4 regions of the Micromonospora sp. NPDC002717 genome follow, and region 1 is predicted to be linked to each of the others. Evidence: riboswitches for the same ligand, from Rfam matches in the RefSeq annotation. Region 1 holds a riboswitch; each other region holds the start of a gene.
What was found. Region 1 has a riboswitch for cyclic di-AMP ahead of ABT006_RS14775 (C39 family peptidase). Riboswitches for the same ligand answer to the same signal wherever they lie in the genome.

Region 1 (4,232 bases):
CGGGGACCAGACGGCCTTGATGCCGAGCCCGACCACGGCGTCGACCGGCAGCCCGGCGCGGCGGGCGGCCAGCGCCAGCCCGACCACGCCGCCGAGGGAGTGCCCCAGCACGACGAGCCGGTCCCCCGCCGCGAGCCCCGCGGCGATCCGGTCGGCCAGCCCGGCGAACGAGTACGCCGGCAGCGGCGGCGACCAGCCGTGGCCGGCGAGGTCCGGCGCCAGCCACCGCCCCGCCCACCGGCGCTCCAGCAGCGGCGCCCAGGGCAGCCACACGTCCCCGGTCGCGCCCATGCCGTGCAGCAGCAGCAGGACGCGCCGGCCGTCCCGGTCACCCGATTCATCGACCATAGGCCGCAGTGTGCCACCCGCCGTACGCCCCGGCGAGGGCCGTGACCCGGAGACGACATCGGGCGCCGGCTCCCGGGGTGGGGAGCCGACGCCCGACGGGTGTCTTTCTCAGGCGGAGTAGCCGCGGGTGGCGGCCCAGTTCGCCAGGGCGATGGTGGACATCCAGTACGACGCGGTCGCCGGGTTCGCCGAGTCGGCGATCTTCACCAGCCGGCCCTCGTCCTGGTAGCCCACGACGGCGATGTAGTGGCCGCCGGGGAACGAGTGCCAGCCGCCGTCGGTGTCCGTGGCGCTGCCGGCGACGTTCACCACGACGCCCCGCCCGTCCGTGATGGCGGCGACGACGTCGGCCTGGAGCTGGTCCATCTGCGCCGGGGTCGCGGCACCGCCCGGGATCATCCGGGTCCGGTACGGGTCACCCTTCACCGTCGCGTTCAGCACCCGGGTGGTGTCCTCGGCCGAGTCGGTGCCCATCTCGTCGGTGCCCAGCTGGGCACCGAGGGCGTCCTGGCTGCGCGCGATGCCGGCGGCGCTGAGGGCGTGCCGGACGGCGGCCGGACCGCAGTTGTAGAAGGTGGTCTGGGCCTGGTAGTCGTAGTCCAGGGACTTCGCCTTCGGCGGCTTCGGCGGCTCCGGCTTGCGGGTCAGGTCCGGGTTCGGGGCGGCGCTGGTGGCGCTGGCCGACGGAGCGGCGCTGGACGCGGCCGGGGCGCCGGTCGACGGGGCCGCCGCGACGCGGGCGTCGCCGCGCGAGGCGACGGTGCCGTCCCGCAGCTCGCTCACGGCCACCGGGGCCTGTGCGGCGGCGGGTGCCTCGTCGGTGCCGGCCAGCAGCGCGCCGGTGCCCGACGCGAGCACGAGCGCCGCGGCCGACGCGGCGGCCACCTGGTACGGACGCTCGGACGTGAGGCGACGGAGCTGTCGCTTGAGGTGGTGCTTCACGGTTTCCTCCACGGGCTCGGGGGGTGAGCGGCCGCCGGTCCGCGCAGGGGGGACCGACCGCGCGGACGGCGTCCGGCGGTGGTGGACCACTCAGGGGATGCGCCCGGGATGCCGGGCGACGGGCGGTGACCGGTGGGTCAGCTCGCGGCGTGCGGTCGGGCGAGCGCGGGCACCGCGGCGCCGTGGAGGCGCCGGAACGACCGAGGGGCGGGTGGGTGCTGCACGGGGATGGAACTCCTTCCGACGCCGCCGACCGGGTTAGCTGACGGATTCGGGCGGGAAGAACGCCCTACCGTGGGCCGTGGCCCGCGGATTCACCCCGATGTTGCACTGGGTCCCCGGCTCGCCTGTTCACGATTAGGCGGGTCGGCGCGGCGTCGCCTCTTGCGATCGGGTACCGCACCGGACGGGCCGACACTACTGGTCGGCCCGCACCCTGCCAACCCGCTCCCACCTGCTTAAACCTTGATCGAGGGACTTTTTTTGCGGTCAGTTCGGCACTGACGTGACTCAATGGGACGACCGTTTCCCGACGCACCTTGCGTCGACAACCGGACGAGCGACGGACATCGGCGCGGAATCGTCGGCGGGAATCGGCCGGGCCGCGCCGGATGACCGGTTCGGCACCGCTATGACCGGCGTCACGAAATTGCCCCGGCGGTTCAGCCCACCCGCGCGGGCCGCCAGCGCGCGGCGAGCGCGGGCCGACGCCCGGCGGACACCGGCCGGGCCGCCGGGAGCCGGCCCGGCCGGAGCCGGACCGCCGCCGCGTACGCCTCCCCGGCCAGCGCCCGCGCCGCCTCGGCGGCCAGGTCGGCGTCCCGCCACGCCAACCGTTCCCGCTCGGCGGCGGCCCGGTGGTCGGCCCGCCTCGCGGCGCGTACCGCCCGGGCCAGCGCGATCTCCTGCTCGACCGGGTGTCGGCGGGGATCCCAGCCGGCCCGGCGGCCGAACACCTCGCGGAGTTGGCGGGTGGAGAGGTCGCCGCGCCAGTGGGCCGCCACCGCCGCCTGGTGCAGCCAGCGCTCGCGGGCGGCGTACTCGGCGGGGGTGCGCGGGGTGCGCGGGGCGGGCAGGGCGGCGGCCCCGGTGAAGCGGCGGGCGGCGGTCTCCGCCTCGTCGTACGCCCGCCAGGCCCGGCCGGCCTCCTCCTGCGCGGCGAGCCAGTCGGCCCGCCGCCGCCGGGCGGTGCGGGCGGCCCGGCCCGCCGCGACGGCCACCTCCTCGGCGTAGCGGCGCAGGTCGGCCGCCTCCGCCTCGGGGTCGACCGCGGGCGGGGCGACCGGCTCGCCGTCGGGACGGACCCGCTCGGGGCGGGCGACCAGCACGGCGAGCACGGTCAGGGCCAGCAGGAGCAGGGCGGACCAGATGGCGACGGCCCGCGGCACCTCGATCAGGAACTGGTAGACGACGGTCTCCATGGTCGGCACCTCACGGGGAGCGAGTGCGGCAGCGGGGCGCACCCGGCGCCCGGATGGCGGGGCGCGGCGGTGCCACGTCCCGCCGCCGGGACGGGTGCGGGTGGTGGAGGGCGGATGACGGGCGCCTTTGCCAACGCCTGCGACAGCGGAAGGTGCCCTTCCTACGCCGTTGCGGCGGGTGCGGTCGCGGGGCGCGTGCCCCGCGGGGCGGTGCGGATCACACGTGCGGCGGGCCCCGGGGGCCGACCGTCCCCGGGGTGTGCCCGGCCGGCGCGGGGACCGGGCCGACGGTGACGGCCCCGGCGGCTGCGCCCGGGTCGGCCGGAGCGGCGGGGTGGCCGGGGCCGGTGGCGGCCCGGTCGGCGGCGACGACGCGGTGGTCGGCGACGACCACGGGCGGGTCGGCGGGTGCCAGCGTGACGGGGAGCGCCGGGGCCGGGGGCGCCCAGGTGTGAGCCGGGGGCGCCCAGGTGTCGGTCGACGGCACTCCGGCCTGGGCCGAGACGGCGGGAAGGGCCCCGGCGCCGACGGCGAACGCGACCGCGACGGCGAGGCCGGTCAGCAGCCGCGCGGCCCACCGCGCCACCCACCACAGGGGACAGGTGAGCGCGACGGCAAGCACGCGACCACGCTACCGCCGATGCCGCCGGTCCGCATCGCCGCCGGGCGTGTCCCGGGTGCGGCGGTCTCGGCGGCCCTCCGGCCCGGTGCTCGGCGCGTCCGGCCGTCCACCCCGGACCAGGGTGGACGGGTGGTCCGGCCGCCCAGGTGGTCGACCTGGGCCGATGGACGCGGGCGTCCTACGCCCGGGGGCGCGGCCGGCCGGCGGTCGCAGGGGACTCGACGTACGCCGGTCGGTGGTCCGCCTCCGGCTCGGCGTGCCGGGGGCGCGGCACGACGCGCCCCCGCGCCCCCGGCACGGCCGGCGGTCGCTGCCGCGCGTCGGCCACACCCTCGACCGGCGGCGTCGGCCGGGCCGGGCGGCGCGGGCCGAGCAGCCGCATCATCGGCGTCTCGACGAAGCGGTGCAACGCTCCGGCGAGGGCCAGGTTGACCAGCAGGAAACCGAGCACCGCGGCCAGCCCCCACCAGCCGCGGTACCCGACGCCCCAGTCGCCGGTGAGCCGGAGCACGGTCACCATCACCAGCACGTGCACCAGGTAGAAGGCGAAGGAGACCTCGCCGAGCCATACCATCGGCCGGGACCGCCACGGCGACCGCCGCCCGCGCACGTCCGCGTCCGCCGCCGCGGTGATGACCAGGATGTACGCCACCGAGAGCAACGCCGCCCACAGCTCGGCGCGTACCCACTGCGCGGCGACCACCCAGGTGGCCACGAAGACCAGGCTCGCCACCGGCAGGCCCGGCCCCCGCCACCGGCCGCGCCGCATCAGCTCGGCGGCGGCCACGCCCATCCAGAACTCCAGGGACCGGACGGGCGGGAAGATCTGGGTGAACCACCAACGGCTCTCCTCGGGCACCAGGGCCTGGGCCGGCCAGAGCGCCAGGATCAGCAGCGGC
Region 2 (4,232 bases), on a different contig from region 1:
CCCGGCCGGGTTGATCGTGTACTCGTTACGCCGGCCCACCCGGGTGCGGTTCAGGTAGCCGCCGGCCTCCAGGTCGGCGACGATCGCCTGGGCGGCCCGTTCGGTGACGCCCACCTCGTCCGCGACGTCGCGCAGCCGGGCGGTGGGGTTGCGGGCGATGGCGAGCAGCACGTGCCCGTGGTTCGTGAGGAACGTCCAGTTCCGGGTGCTCCCGTTCTCCCCTGTCGTCGCCATGTCGTCATCGTATGGCGCGCCTTTCGGGTTTCCGCCGCGCCCTCGTGCGGGAGGCCCGCCCGGCGTCCGCAGCCGGGCGCGAACATATGAAATGCATATCACGCATCCCTTGACGTACCTTCGAGTGCGTGTGACCGTGGGGACTGCCCGCGTCCAGCGTCGGCCGGGATGACCAGGTCGTTCACGTGAGGGACGAGGTGAGGGAGATGAATCGTCCCGGATCTCCCGGCGCGCAGCCGGGCCCGGAGCGGAAGCCGTCGGAGCCGGCACCGGGGGGCTCGACCGCCGTGCGGGACGCGCTCCCCACTCCCGGCGACCCGGAGCAGGCGTTCGCCGAGTTGCAGGCCGGCAACCACCGGTTCGTCACCGGCACTCCACGCCACCCCAACCAGGACGCCGGGCATCGTGCCGCGGTCGCGGACGGGCAGCACCCGTTCGCGGTGATCGTCGGCTGCTCCGACTCCCGGCTCGCCGCGGAGATCATCTTCGACCGCGGCCTCGGCGACCTCTTCGTGGTGCGCACCGCCGGACACACGGTCGGCCCCGAGGTGCTGGGCAGCGTCGAGTACGCCGTGACGGTCCTGCGCACGCCGCTGGTGGTGGTCCTCGGGCACGACTCCTGCGGGGCCGTCCAGGCGGCCCGTGCGGCGGACGCCACCGGCGCGCCCCCGGCTGGGCACCTGCGCGCCGTGGTGGACGCCGTGGTGCCCAGCCTGCGCCGCGCCGCCGCCGAGGGCGTGGACGACATCGACCGGATCGTCGACATCCACATCGCGCAGACCGTCGAGGCGATGCTGGACAGGTCGGCCGTACTCGCCGCCGAGGTTGCCGCCGGGCGCTGCGCCGTCGTGGGCATGTCATACCGGCTGGCCGCCGGCGAGGCGCGGGCGGTCACCGCCGTGCCGACCGGCGAGCCGCGGGGGGTCGCCGCCGCGCCCACCGGGCCGGGCGCGGTCGACGGGGCACAGCCGGCCGCCAGCGCCGCCCTCGCCTGACCGGTTCCCACGCTCGCCCGGCCCGGCCCGGACGCCCGACGACGCCCGGCGACGAGGGCCACAGGCGTCGGCAGGGCCACGGGCGGCGACCACAGGCCGTGGACGCCAGCAGGGTCACGGACGCCGACACGGCGACAGACGCCGACAGGGCCGCCCCGCGACTGCGGGGCGGCCCTGTCGTTGGCTGCCGTCAGAGCAGCGACACGTGCACGTGGTCCGTATGGTTCGACGGGCCGCTGTAGGACTTCCAGCCGGTCGCCGGGAACCAGATCTGCCGGTTCCAGATCACGTAGTAGATGCCGAGCCGGTCGGCGTTACGGACCAGGAACGCGGTCAGGTTGTTGCCGTACATGTAGGTGTCGTCGTTGTGCCAGGGGGAGAAGCCACTCCTCTGCAGCGACCAGTCGCAGGCCCGGCCCTTCGGATGCTCGTACGGCCCGCCGGAGCGGTAACAGCCGACGAAGCGGTTGAAGCCGGCCCGCTTGACCTCCTTGTACATGTGCAGCGTGCGCGCGGTGATGCAGCCGGAGGTGGTGGGGTCGTCCTCGGTGCAGGACAGGGGCTTCCAGTCGCCGTCGGCAGTACGACCCGGTGCCATCCGGGCCACCGGCGAGGTGGCGACCACCTTGCCGCTGGTCAGCCCCCTGCCGCCGACCAGTGCGAGCGCCTTCTCCGCCTCGCGCTTGCCGCGGGCCATCTCGTTGGTCAGCTTCGTCTGCTCGCGAACCTCGGCGTCGAGCGCCAGCTTGGCCTGCTCGGCGCGGTTCTTGACCGCGTTCACCTCGGCGAGTTTCTTGGAGTTGACCAGGTTCAGCTCGTCGAGGGCGGCGGCGCGCTTGACGAACGAGTCGGGGCTGGCGGTGTCCAGCAGCATCGACACCGCGCCGATCCGCCCGGTCCGGTAGGACTGGGCGGCGATCTGGCTCACCTGCGGGGCCAGCGCTGCCAGGTCGGCCTGCGCCCGGTCGACCTCCAGGGCCAGTTCCAGTTGGCGCTTCTTCGACTTCGCGAGCTTCGCCTTGGCCTGGACGTAGTTGCGGTTCCGCGTCTCGATCAGGTCGTTGAGCAGCTTGGGCTCGTCGTCCCCGTGGCCGGAGGGCTGGGGCGGTGGGGTGGGTGCGGCCGCCGCCGGGAGGGGCCCGGCGAAGACGGCCAGGGCGGCGATCACGGCCACCACAGGTGTCAACCAGCGGCGTAGGGGTGCCGTCACATTTTTCCCTTCCGTCGACCGCCGACCGGGTTAGCTGACGGGTTCGGGGCGGAAGTGGCCCCTACCGCTGTCGCGGATTCACCCCACGTACCTGGGTCCCCGGCTCGCCTGGCGGCGATTGGGCGGCGGCACCGCAGGCGCCGCTGCGCGCCTTCGGCGGTGACCGGCAGCGAGGTTACCCGAGAGCCCTGCCGGGGATCTACGTCCCTAAGCCGACTAAATGCGTTATTTCGTAACGGCGGAGGGTGAGCAGTGACGCGTTTATCAGGCGGGACGTCCTGATCGGTCACGCTGAGGAGTTTCACCATGCGGTGTCCGTGCTCCCGTCGCGGTCGGGCCACCCGGCGGGGGCTGCGGAGGCGGTGTTTCCGGCGCGCGGCCCGCTGAGGGCCTCCAGCGCCTCGGACCGGTCGGCCGCCGGTCGGGGAGCAGGCGGGGTCGGCGGTGCGCCGCGGTCGGCTGACTCGCCGCCGCGCCGGCCGGCCGTGGTCACCACGGCCGCGAGCCCGGTGGTCAGCGGCACGGCGGCGATCAGGCCCAGGGTGGCGACCGCGCTGCGGACGATCTCCTGGGCCAGGAACTCGCTGGTCAGGATCTGGCTCACCGCCCGGGAGTCGGCGGTCAGCAGGAGCAGCACCGGCAGCGAGGCCCCGGCGTACGCCAGCACGATGGTGTTCACCGTCGAGGCGATGTGCGCGCGACCGACCCGGGTGGCCGCCCGGTACAGCTGCATCCGGGACAGCCCCGGGTTGGCGTGCGCCAGCTCGGTGACCGTCGCGGCCTGCGTCACGGTGACGTCGTCGAGCACGCCGAGCGAGCCGATGATGATCCCGGCGAGCAGCAGGCCGTGCAGGTCGACGTCGGCCTGGAACATCGACAGCGTGGTGGCGTCCTCGGTGCCGAACCCGGTCAGGTGGGTCGCCGCGGTGGCGATCGTGCCGAGCACGCCCGTCAGCACCAGGCTGCCCAGCGTGCCGAGCACGGCGACCGAGGTCTGCGCGGTCACCCCGTGCGTCAGGTAGAGCACCACGAACATGATCAGTGCCGCGCCGACGACCGCGACCAGCAGCGGTGGGCTGCCGGCGCTGATGCCGGGCAGCACGAAGGTCAGCAGGATGGCGAAGCTCGCCGCCAGGCCGGCCAGCGCCGCGAGCCCCCGCCACCGCCCGAACGCGACGATCGCGGCGGCGAAGAGCACCACCAACCAGAGCAGCGGCTTGCCGCGCTGGTGCTCGGCGATGTTGTAGGCGCTCGCCGAGGGGTCGGCGGGATCGGTGAGCTGGACCAGGATGATCTCGTCGCCGACCGCGACCGTCGGCGCCCCCGGCCCTGCCGGTACGGGCGTCTCCACCTGCTGGCCGGCGTCGGGGCCGTCGTCGACGCGTACGGTCACGGTGCCGCAGGGGCCCTCCGCGGCGCCCGGGGCGCCCTCCGGCGTCTCCGGGGTGGGCGGGCACGGCTCCGTCACCACCCGGGTCACCGTGCCGTGGTGGCGGGGCGGATCGGTGCCGGGCGCGGCGTCCGGGGCGTCCCACGGCCAGAGCAGCAGGGCCGCGATCAGGGTGGCGACGAAGAGGGGCACCACCGTCGCGACGAGGATCCGTCGCACCCCCGGCGGTGCGGACGGTGCGGGACGGGTGTGGTCGGCGCCCATCGAGTGTCTCCCAACGAATCCAGGGCGGGGTACGTGCCGGCGGGCCGGTCGGTTCGGCGTGCCCGGGTGGCCGCCGCGGCGGATCGCCCTGTGGTGTCGGGCCGGTCACGCACCGCGACGGCCCGGCCCGGCCGGTCGC
Region 3 (4,232 bases), on a different contig from region 1:
ACCCCCGGCACGTGCTGGGCTGGCTGGCCCGCCCCGACCGGCTGCGCCGGTACGCCGGCGGGATCCTCTCCGGCGCCGAGATCCGGCTGCTGACCGACGCGTACCGGAGCCTGGACCGCGCCGGGCTGACGATCGCCGACATCGCGCTGCTGGACGAGCTGGACGCGCTGCTCGGCAAGCCGATGAAGCCGGCCCGGCCGAAGCGGGACCCGTTCCAGCTGGCCGGCGGGGTCCGCGAGCTGAGCACGTTCGCCGACCGGCAGCGCGCGGCCCGCGAGGCGGCGCGGCAGCGCCCGGAGGACTACCGGGAGTACGCGCACGTCGTGGTCGACGAGTCGCAGGACGTCTCGCCGATGCAGTGGCGCATGATCGGCCGGCGCGGACGGCTGGCCTCGTGGACGGTGGTGGGCGACCCGGCGCAGACGGCGTGGACCGGCGACCCGGAGGAGCTGGCCCGCGCCCGGGACCAGGCGCTGGGCCGGCGCAAGAGGCACCACTTCACCCTGACCACGAACTACCGCAACTCGGCGGAGATCTTCGCGGTGGCGGCGGCCGAGATCCGCCGGCTGCACCCGGACCTCCCGCTGCCCAGGGCGGTGCGCTCCACCGGCGTCGACCCGGTCGAGCTGGTGGTGCTGCCGGCGGAGCTGGAGACCGCCGTGGCGACGGCGGCCACGGCGTTGCTGGCCGAGGTGGAGGGCACCGTGGGCGTGATCACCCCGGTGCCCCGCCGGGACGAGGTGGCCGGGTGGCTGGGCGGGCTTGACGCGCCGCGCCTGCAGGTGGTGACCAGCCTGGAGGCCAAGGGCATGGAGTACGACGGCGTGGTCCTGGTCGCCCCGGGCGAGATCCGGGCCGACCCGGGTTCGGGCGTACGGACGCTCTACGTCGCGCTGTCGCGGGCCACCCAGCGGCTGACCACCGTCGACCCGACCGGCTGAGTCGTCCCGACCGGCTGAGTCGTCCCGACCGCCGCCGGGCAATCACTTGCACATATTGCGATGTGAGCATAGATTGAACCGGGTCCTGACGGGTGACGGAAGGTGGGCGCGTGGGTGCAGGTCATGACCACCACCACGGGTCGGTCGCGAATGCCGCGCACCGCCACCGGGGCCGCCTCTGGGCGGCGTTCGCGCTGCTCGGCGCCCTGATGGTGGTGGAGGCGGTGGCCGCCTTCCGCACCGGCTCGCTGGCTCTGCTGAGCGACGCCGGGCACATGTTCACCGACGTGCTCGGCATCGGCATGGCGCTCGCGGCGATCACCGCGACCCGGCGCGCCGGCGCGGACCCGCAGCGCACCTTCGGCCTCTACCGGCTGGAGGTGCTGGCCGCCCTGGCCAACGCCGTGCTGCTCTCCGGCGTCGCGGTCTACGTGGTCGTCGAGGCCGCACGCCGGTTCGGCGACCCGCCGGAGGTGCTCGCCGGCCCGATGCTCGCGGTCGCCGTGCTCGGCCTGCTCGCCAACGTGGCCGCCTTCGCCCTGCTGCGGTCCGGGGCGAAGGAGAGCATCAACATGCAGGGCGCGTACCTGGAGGTGCTGGGCGACCTGCTGGGCTCACTCGGCGTGATCGGCGCGGCCCTGCTGATCGCCGTCACCGACTGGTGGTGGGCGGACCCGCTGGTCGCGGTGGCGATCGGGATGTTCATCCTGCCCCGCACCTGGCGGCTCGGGCGCGCCGCGCTGCGCATCCTGGTGCAGGCCGCGCCGGAGCACCTCGAGGTCACCAGGGTGCACGACCGGCTGGCCGCCGTGCCCGGCGTGGCCGAGGTGCACGACCTGCACGTCTGGACGCTGACCTCCGGGATGGAGGTGGCCTCGGCGCACCTGACGATGGAGCCGGGCGCGGAGGTCGGCGCGGTGCTCACCGCGGCCCGGACGGCCCTGCACGAGGACTTCCAGATCGAGCACGCGACGTTGCAGATCGAGCCGGGGGCGTCTCCCGGGGCCTGCGGGTCGGTTGAGTGGTAATGAGCACAGCCTTAAATCTGGGAGAGTATTGTTGACTTATGTCGGATTTGACGGTAAGCGGACAGGCACCCTCAGTCACCTGCGCTGCACCAGTCACACCGACACCGGTAGGCTCGGCTCCGGCCTCCGCCAGGCGGCACCCACCGGTGCCGGCGGTGGCCGCCGCCTAATCGCCCGGCGGGGCGAACCGGGGAACCATGTTCGTGGGGTGCATCCGCGTCAGCGGTAGGGATCTTCCGTCCCGAACCCGTCAGCTAACCCGGTCGGCGGCTGACGGAAGGACACGTGTATGCCAGTGATGGCACCTGTACGACGACGCGCCGCCCGGTTGGCGGCCCTGATCGCCGCGACGCTCGCCCTCGGCGCCGCGGTCACCCCGGTCACCACCGCCCCCGCGGCGGCCGCCTCCCGGGCCGGCCTGCTCGCCGCAGCCCCCGGCCAGGACCAGGAGGGCGGCACGCCCGCCCTGCGGGCCCAGCTCGAAGCCGCCAGCAAGGGCTACCTGGACGCCAAGCGGGCGCTGGACACGTCGGTCAAGCGGCAGCAGCAGCTCGCCGCGCAGCTCAAGACGACCGAGAGCGAGCTGACCGAGCGGAACAGCAAGGTCGGCGAGATCGCCGGAGTGGCCTACCGGACCGGCCGGCTGGGGGTGGTTTCCGCCCTGCTCAACAGCAGCTCGCCGGACGGCTTCATGGACCGGGCCGCCGCTCTCGACGCGGTGGCCGCCAACGAGGACCGGGCGCTCCGCGAGCTCCAGGAGACCCGCGACCAGGCCACCCGCACCAAGCTCGCCCTGGACGGCGAGATCCGGGAGCAGCGCAAGCAGGTCACGGTGATGGCCAAGCGCAAGGAGCAGGCGGAGCGGGCGCTGACGGTCGCCAACCGGTCGCAGGCAAGTGGCGGCGGGCCGGGCGGCAGCTCCACCGCGACGGCGAAGCCGGCGCCACGCAACTCCGACGGGTCCTGGCCGTCCGAGTCGTGCAGCGTCAACGACCCCACCCCCGCCAACGGCTGCATCACCCCGCGCACCCTGCACGCGCTGAACCAGGCCAAGGCGGCCGGCTTCACCCGCTACGTCTCCTGCTACCGCCCCGGCGGCTCCGGCGAGCACCCCAAGGGCCGGGCCTGCGACTTCGCGGCACAGAAGAGCGGGTTCGGCGGCGACGCCACCGGCGGCGACAGGACGTACGGCAACAACCTGGCGGCGTACTTCGTCAAGAACGCCGACCGGCTCGCCGTGCTCTACGTGATCTGGTACAGGCAGATCTGGCTGCCCAGCAGCGGCTGGAAGTCGTACAGCGGGGCCAACGGCGACCCGTCCAGCGACCACACCAACCACGTGCACCTGTCGGTCTACTGACGTTCGGCCCCGGTGACCCGCGGGCGGGTCACCGGGGCCGACCGCTCCCACCGCCACCTCCCCGGCCGACGGCCGGGGATTTCGCCGTGTCGGTGCCCGGCTCAGCCGGGCGGTGACTCCGGCGGGTGCCCACCGAGGGCGACGCCGAGCCGGGCCGCCAGCCCGAGGTGGGCGGCGCGCGCCTGGCGGAAGGCGTAGCCGAAGAGCGGGACCGGCGCGGCGAGGGTGATCTCGACGTCGATCCGGACCACGCCGTCCGGCTCGGCCCGCAGTCGGGTCCGGTTGCGCACCGTGGTGGCCGGCCACTGCCGGGCCACGGTGACGATCTCGTCCGGCCCGTCGACCAGGACGTCGGCCCGGTAGGTGACCGGCAGGCGCAGCGGCCCGACGGCCAGCCGGTCGGTGATGAGGTAGCTGGCCCGCGCGCCGCGACGGGGTGACACCCGGCGGACCCGGGCGATCAGCGGGTGCAGGTCCTGCTGCCGGGCCGGGTCCGCGAGCAACCCCGCGGCGTCGGCGAGCGAGCAGCGCGCCTGGACGGTGTAGCTGAAGGAATCCCGTCTGAGCACGCCGTCTCCCCACCGTCGCCGTCGCCCGATCGTCGCGCACCGGCGGCGCGCTGGCAACGGTGTGCCGCTCCGCGCGCGCGGATGCCGGCCGTCGACCCGCCCGCCGGCTACCGTCGGTCGTTGACAGGTGCAGCCGGGCAGCGGCCTGGCCCTGCTGGCCGACGGCTACGCCTCCGTGACGGCGATCCGCGTGGTCACCGAGTCGTCCGACATCGACCTGTCGGGCCTCGGCGACGACTGACGCCAACGGGTCACCGGCGGGACCCTGCCGGCGGGTCAGGCGCCGGGGAGGACCTCGGGGGCGGGCGCGCCGGCGTAGTAGGGCTCGGGGGCG
Region 4 (4,232 bases), on a different contig from region 1:
CAGCTTGGCGGAGGTGCGGTACATCGCCTCGGTGTACCAGGTGCCGTGCCCCGCGAAGCCCTCGTGCTCCAGGCCGATGGACTTGGCGTTCACGTACCAGTTGCCGGCGTGCCAGCCGACGTTCTTGGTCTTGATGTGCTGGGCGATGTGGCCGTCCACCGAGCGCAGGGTGTAGTGCCAGCCCACCCGCCTCGGGTCCTTGACCAGGTTGACGCTGGGCCCGAAGTAGCCCTCGGTGTCGTGGATGACGATGTACTCGATCTTCTGCTGGGTCGGCCGGTCGGCGAGGTCGTGGTTGCCGTAGTCACCCACGGTCGGGCCGTACTGCGCGTAGGGCGCCGGGATCCACTCGCAGGAGATCGTGTCGGGGCACTCCAGCCCGTCGGGCCGGGCGACCTTGCGCAGGCCCAGCCGGTCCAGCCAGGAGCGTTCCGGCTGCACCGCGCGGGCGGCGAGGGTGACCTGCTGCCCGTCGTCGGTCAGCCGGCTGTCGCCGGCGGCGATGGTGGCGTACACCTCGTTGGCGAAGGCCGCCGCGGCGTCGGCGCTGTCCGCGCCGGAGTAGCGGGCCACCGCGCCGTACCAGGCCGCCGGGTCCGTGTCGGCGCCGACCGGGGCGCCGATCTCCTTCTGGTACGCGGCCAGCAGCGCCGCGCCACCCCGGATGTTGGCCGTGACGTCCGTGCGCAGCGCCTCCTCGCTGGCTCCGGTCAGCCCGGCGGCGGCGTCGAGCGTCCGCAGCGAGGCTTCGGCGGGGGGCTGGGCGGCCGGCGGCTCGTGCGCCCCGGCCAGGGACAGGCGGGAGTCGTCGCCCCGCGGGTCCTCGGTGCCCTCGTCGTGGTGGGTGCCCCCGGGCAGTGCGGCGACGTACTCGGCGTCGGTGAGGTGCATCGGTCCGAAGCCGCCGCTGGTGCTCGGCGTTCCGGCGTTGGTGTCCCAGCGGGACTGCAGGTAGGAGACTCCGAGCAGGACGCTCTCCGGCACGCCGTACTCCGCGGCCGCGGCGGCGTACTGCTGCTGCCGGTCGGTCGTCGGCGCGGCGGCGGCGGTTCCGGCGGCGGTGAGCGGCGTCGCCGCCAGGGCGGCCGCCACGGCGGCGGCCAGCAGGACGCGTCTGCTCCTCGATGTCGCTGACAGGTGCATCAGACCCCCAGGTCGGACGGGCGAATGTGGGGCCACCTTCGCCCCGGGCGCCACCTCCGGTCAATACCTTTCCATGCGTCACTTACTGAAGAAGGAAAATTTCGTCGACCGGAGTTGCGCGCTCCCACCGGTCCGTACGAATACGGTGTGTCACGGTGCGATGGGTTGCGGATCGATAACGACCGTCTCTACTCTGGTCATTCGTCGGCCGGCGACAGTCCGCCCATCCGGGGCGGTAACGGTCCGACACCGCCGAGTCGCTCCCGAGCGAGCCGGGGACCCAGGTACCCCGGGGTGAATCCGCAGCACCTGCGGTAGGGCGTCCCCTTCCCGCCCGAACCCGTCAGCTAACCCGGTAGGCGGTACGGGAAGAAGGAGTACGGAGCCCGGTGGCACACCATGCCCCGCGGCCACCGTCGCCACGGTCGGCACCCGCCGGCCCGACGACGGCTGCGCCGCGCCCACGCTGGTACCGCTGCACCACCGCCCTCGCCGCCCTGGCCGCGTTCGCCGTCGTCCTGACCGGCGGCGCCACGGCGGCCCACGCCGAACCGACGGTCGCCGAGATCGAGCGCCAGATCGACGAGGACTGGAACAAACTCGAACCGATCATCGAACGGCACAACGCCACCCGCCAGGACCTGGCCGCCAAACGCAGGCAGGCCGACGCCCTCGCCAAGCAGATCAAGCCCTTGGAACGGCAGGTCGAGCAGGCGATGGAGGAGGTCAGCGCGCTGGCCGTCCGCGCCTACAAGGGCGAGAACGTCTCCGCCGTCAACGCCCTGCTGGGCAGCCGCTCGCCCGACCAGATGGTCGGCCAACTCGAACTGCTCGACCGGTTCGCCCAGCACCAGCAGCAGGACGTGCGGCAGGTCGCCGAGCTGCGCGACCGGCTGGCCGAGAAGAAGGCCCCGCTCGACGAGATGGTCGTCCAGCTCGGCCGGACGGAGGCCCAGCTCGCCGCGAAGAAGAAGCAGATCAACGCCGAGATCGACCGGCTGCAGAAGCTGCGGCTGCGGATCTACGGCAGCGGCGGCGGCGGTTCGCTGCGCCCCGCCCCCTGCCCGGCCAGCTACCCGGGTGGCGGGGCCGGCACTGCGGTCAAGTTCGCCTGCGCCCAGATCGGCAAGCCCTACGTCTGGGGCGCCGAGGGCCCGAACGCGTACGACTGCTCGGGCCTGATGCTCGCCGCCTGGGCGAAGGCCGGGGTTTCGCTGCCGCACAACGCCGCGCAGCAGCGCCGCGTCACCGCGACCGTCACCCGGGGGCGAGCTGCGCCCGGGAGACCTGGTCTTCTACTACAGCGACCTGCACCACGTCGGCATGTACGTCGGCGGGGGCTGGGTGGTGCACGCCTCCCGAGCCGGGGTGCCGGTGAAGATGAAGAAGGTCGACGACGGCCCGATCCACAGTTACGGCCGCCCCGGCTGAGTGGGTGAGGAACGGGCCCTTCCTGGCGCGGAAGGGCCCGTCCTCACGGCGACTGTCGGGTCAGCGGGTCGGCCAGGTGCGCCAGTGCTGCCAGGAGCGGCTCGGGGTCGGGCCGCGCTGCCCCTGGTAGCGCGAGCCGTAGACGGCCGAGCCGTACGGGTGCTCGGCCGGCGACGAGAGCCGGAAGATGCAGAGCTGACCGATTTTCATGCCCGGCCAGAGGGTGATGGGCAGGTTGGCCACGTTGGACAGCTCCAGCGTCACGTGGCCGGAGAAGCCCGGGTCGATGAAGCCCGCGGTGGAGTGGGTGAGCAGGCCGAGCCGTCCCAGGCTCGACTTGCCCTCCAGCCGCCCGGCGAGCTGGTCGCCGAGGGAGATCACCTCCAGCGTCGAGGCGAGCACGAACTCGCCCGGGTGCAGCACGAACGGCTCGCCCTCGGGCACCTCGACCATCGACGTCAGGTCGTCCTGCTGCATCGCCGGGTCGATGTGGGTGTAGAGATGGTTGTTGAAGACGCGGAAGAGCTTGTCCAGGCGGACGTCGATGCTGGACGGTTGCACCAGCGTGGGCTCGAACGGCTCCAGCGCGAGCGTGCCCGCCTTGATCTCGGAGACCAGGTCGCGGTCGGAGAGCAGCATCGCACCACCTTAGCGAGCGATGTGCGTGACCTGCGTGTCGGACTACCTGTTCGTACACGTGTTCGATAGAATGTCGGCATGGCTTCCTGGTCCGAATTCGCCGCCGACGAGCCCCGCCTCGCCGACGGGATCCGCTCCCTCATGCAGCAGTACGGGCCGGGCTTCGGCTACCTGGCCACCGTCCGCGCCGACGGCGGGCCCCGGGTCCATCCCGTCTCTCCGGTGATCACCGACGAGGGGCTCTTCTGCTTCGTGGTCGACTCGCCGAAGCGGCGCGACCTGGAACGCGACGGCCGCTACGCCCTGCACTCCTTCCCGCCGGAGGAGAGTGACGACGAGGCCTACGTCGCCGGCCACGCCCGGCCGGTCACCGACCCGGCCCGGGTCGCCCGGCTGGCCCGCAGCCACCGGGCCGCGCCGCAGGTCGACTGGCGGCTGTTCGAGTTCACCGTCGACGTGGCGATGCTCGCCCGTCGGGAGCCGGGCGTCGCAGGCGGCGCCGGCGAGGGGCACGGCCGGCCCGCCGTCCAGGTCTGGCTCGACCCCGGCGCGACCGCCGCCGGCACCGCCGCGGTTCCCGAGGCGCGGTCGGGGAGCGGCGACAGCCTCGCCGCCCGCCCGGCCGCCTGAGACGCGGTGCGGCGCCCCGGGCCGTCCCCGTCCGGGGCGCCGCACCGCCCCCCACCCCGCCCCGAAGACGACGGTGCCGGCCCCGTCGAGCGGAGCCGGCACCGGTCGTGCGGGGGGAACTATGCCGCGCGGTACGCGTTCCAGGCGGTCAGCATGCGGCTGGCCTGCCCGGCGGTGAACTGGTACATGCAGGAGTCGTAGGTGTAGTCCATGAAGTTGGTGATCGGGTCGACGCCCGGGGCGGTGCAGGTGTCCCGGCCGGTCGGGCACTGGAACGCCGGGGATGCCTCGGGCGCGGTGTCGCTGACGCTGTCACCCGAGCCGGAGCAGCCGCCCTGGAAGGTGTGGTAGAGGTTCAGCCAGTGGCCGACCTCGTGGGTGCCGGTGTC

Region 2: it holds a riboswitch for cyclic di-AMP, as region 1 does, so the genes downstream of both, ABT006_RS00770 (coiled-coil domain-containing protein) here and ABT006_RS14775 (C39 family peptidase) in region 1, are expected to answer to the same signal.
Region 3: it holds a riboswitch for cyclic di-AMP, as region 1 does, so the genes downstream of both, ABT006_RS18065 (coiled-coil domain-containing protein) here and ABT006_RS14775 (C39 family peptidase) in region 1, are expected to answer to the same signal.
Region 4: it holds a riboswitch for cyclic di-AMP, as region 1 does, so the genes downstream of both, ABT006_RS35060 (C40 family peptidase) here and ABT006_RS14775 (C39 family peptidase) in region 1, are expected to answer to the same signal.

What each region holds. Positions count from the first base shown of each region.
Region 1 covers NZ_JBEOVW010000008.1:206,613-210,844, forward strand. Annotated here, with positions in the region: gene ABT006_RS14770 (alpha/beta fold hydrolase) at 1-348, opposite strand, end outside; gene ABT006_RS14775 (C39 family peptidase) at 457-1,302, opposite strand; cyclic di-AMP (ydaO/yuaA leader) riboswitch at 1,523-1,664, opposite strand; gene ABT006_RS14780 (hypothetical protein) at 1,953-2,711, opposite strand; gene ABT006_RS14785 (hypothetical protein) at 2,929-3,333, opposite strand; gene ABT006_RS14790 (acyltransferase family protein) at 3,512-4,232, opposite strand, start outside.
Region 2 covers NZ_JBEOVW010000001.1:148,212-152,443, reverse strand. Annotated here, with positions in the region: gene ABT006_RS00780 (helix-turn-helix transcriptional regulator) at 1-234, opposite strand, end outside; gene ABT006_RS00775 (carbonic anhydrase) at 441-1,229, shown strand; gene ABT006_RS00770 (coiled-coil domain-containing protein) at 1,420-2,439, opposite strand; cyclic di-AMP (ydaO/yuaA leader) riboswitch at 2,443-2,574, opposite strand; gene ABT006_RS00765 (YibE/F family protein) at 2,741-4,093, opposite strand.
Region 3 covers NZ_JBEOVW010000011.1:25,625-29,856, reverse strand. Annotated here, with positions in the region: gene ABT006_RS18075 (HelD family protein) at 1-941, shown strand, start outside; gene ABT006_RS18070 (cation diffusion facilitator family transporter) at 1,052-1,969, shown strand; cyclic di-AMP (ydaO/yuaA leader) riboswitch at 2,123-2,254, shown strand; gene ABT006_RS18065 (coiled-coil domain-containing protein) at 2,268-3,329, shown strand; gene ABT006_RS18060 (SRPBCC family protein) at 3,431-3,898, opposite strand; gene ABT006_RS18055 (STAS domain-containing protein) at 4,175-4,232, opposite strand, start outside.
Region 4 covers NZ_JBEOVW010000001.1:596,751-600,982, reverse strand. Annotated here, with positions in the region: gene ABT006_RS02980 (N-acetylmuramoyl-L-alanine amidase) at 1-1,143, opposite strand, end outside; cyclic di-AMP (ydaO/yuaA leader) riboswitch at 1,384-1,520, shown strand; gene ABT006_RS35060 (C40 family peptidase) at 1,533-2,582, shown strand; gene dcd (dCTP deaminase) at 2,635-3,213, opposite strand; gene ABT006_RS02960 (pyridoxamine 5'-phosphate oxidase family protein) at 3,292-3,843, shown strand; gene ABT006_RS02955 (zinc metalloprotease) at 3,963-4,232, opposite strand, start outside.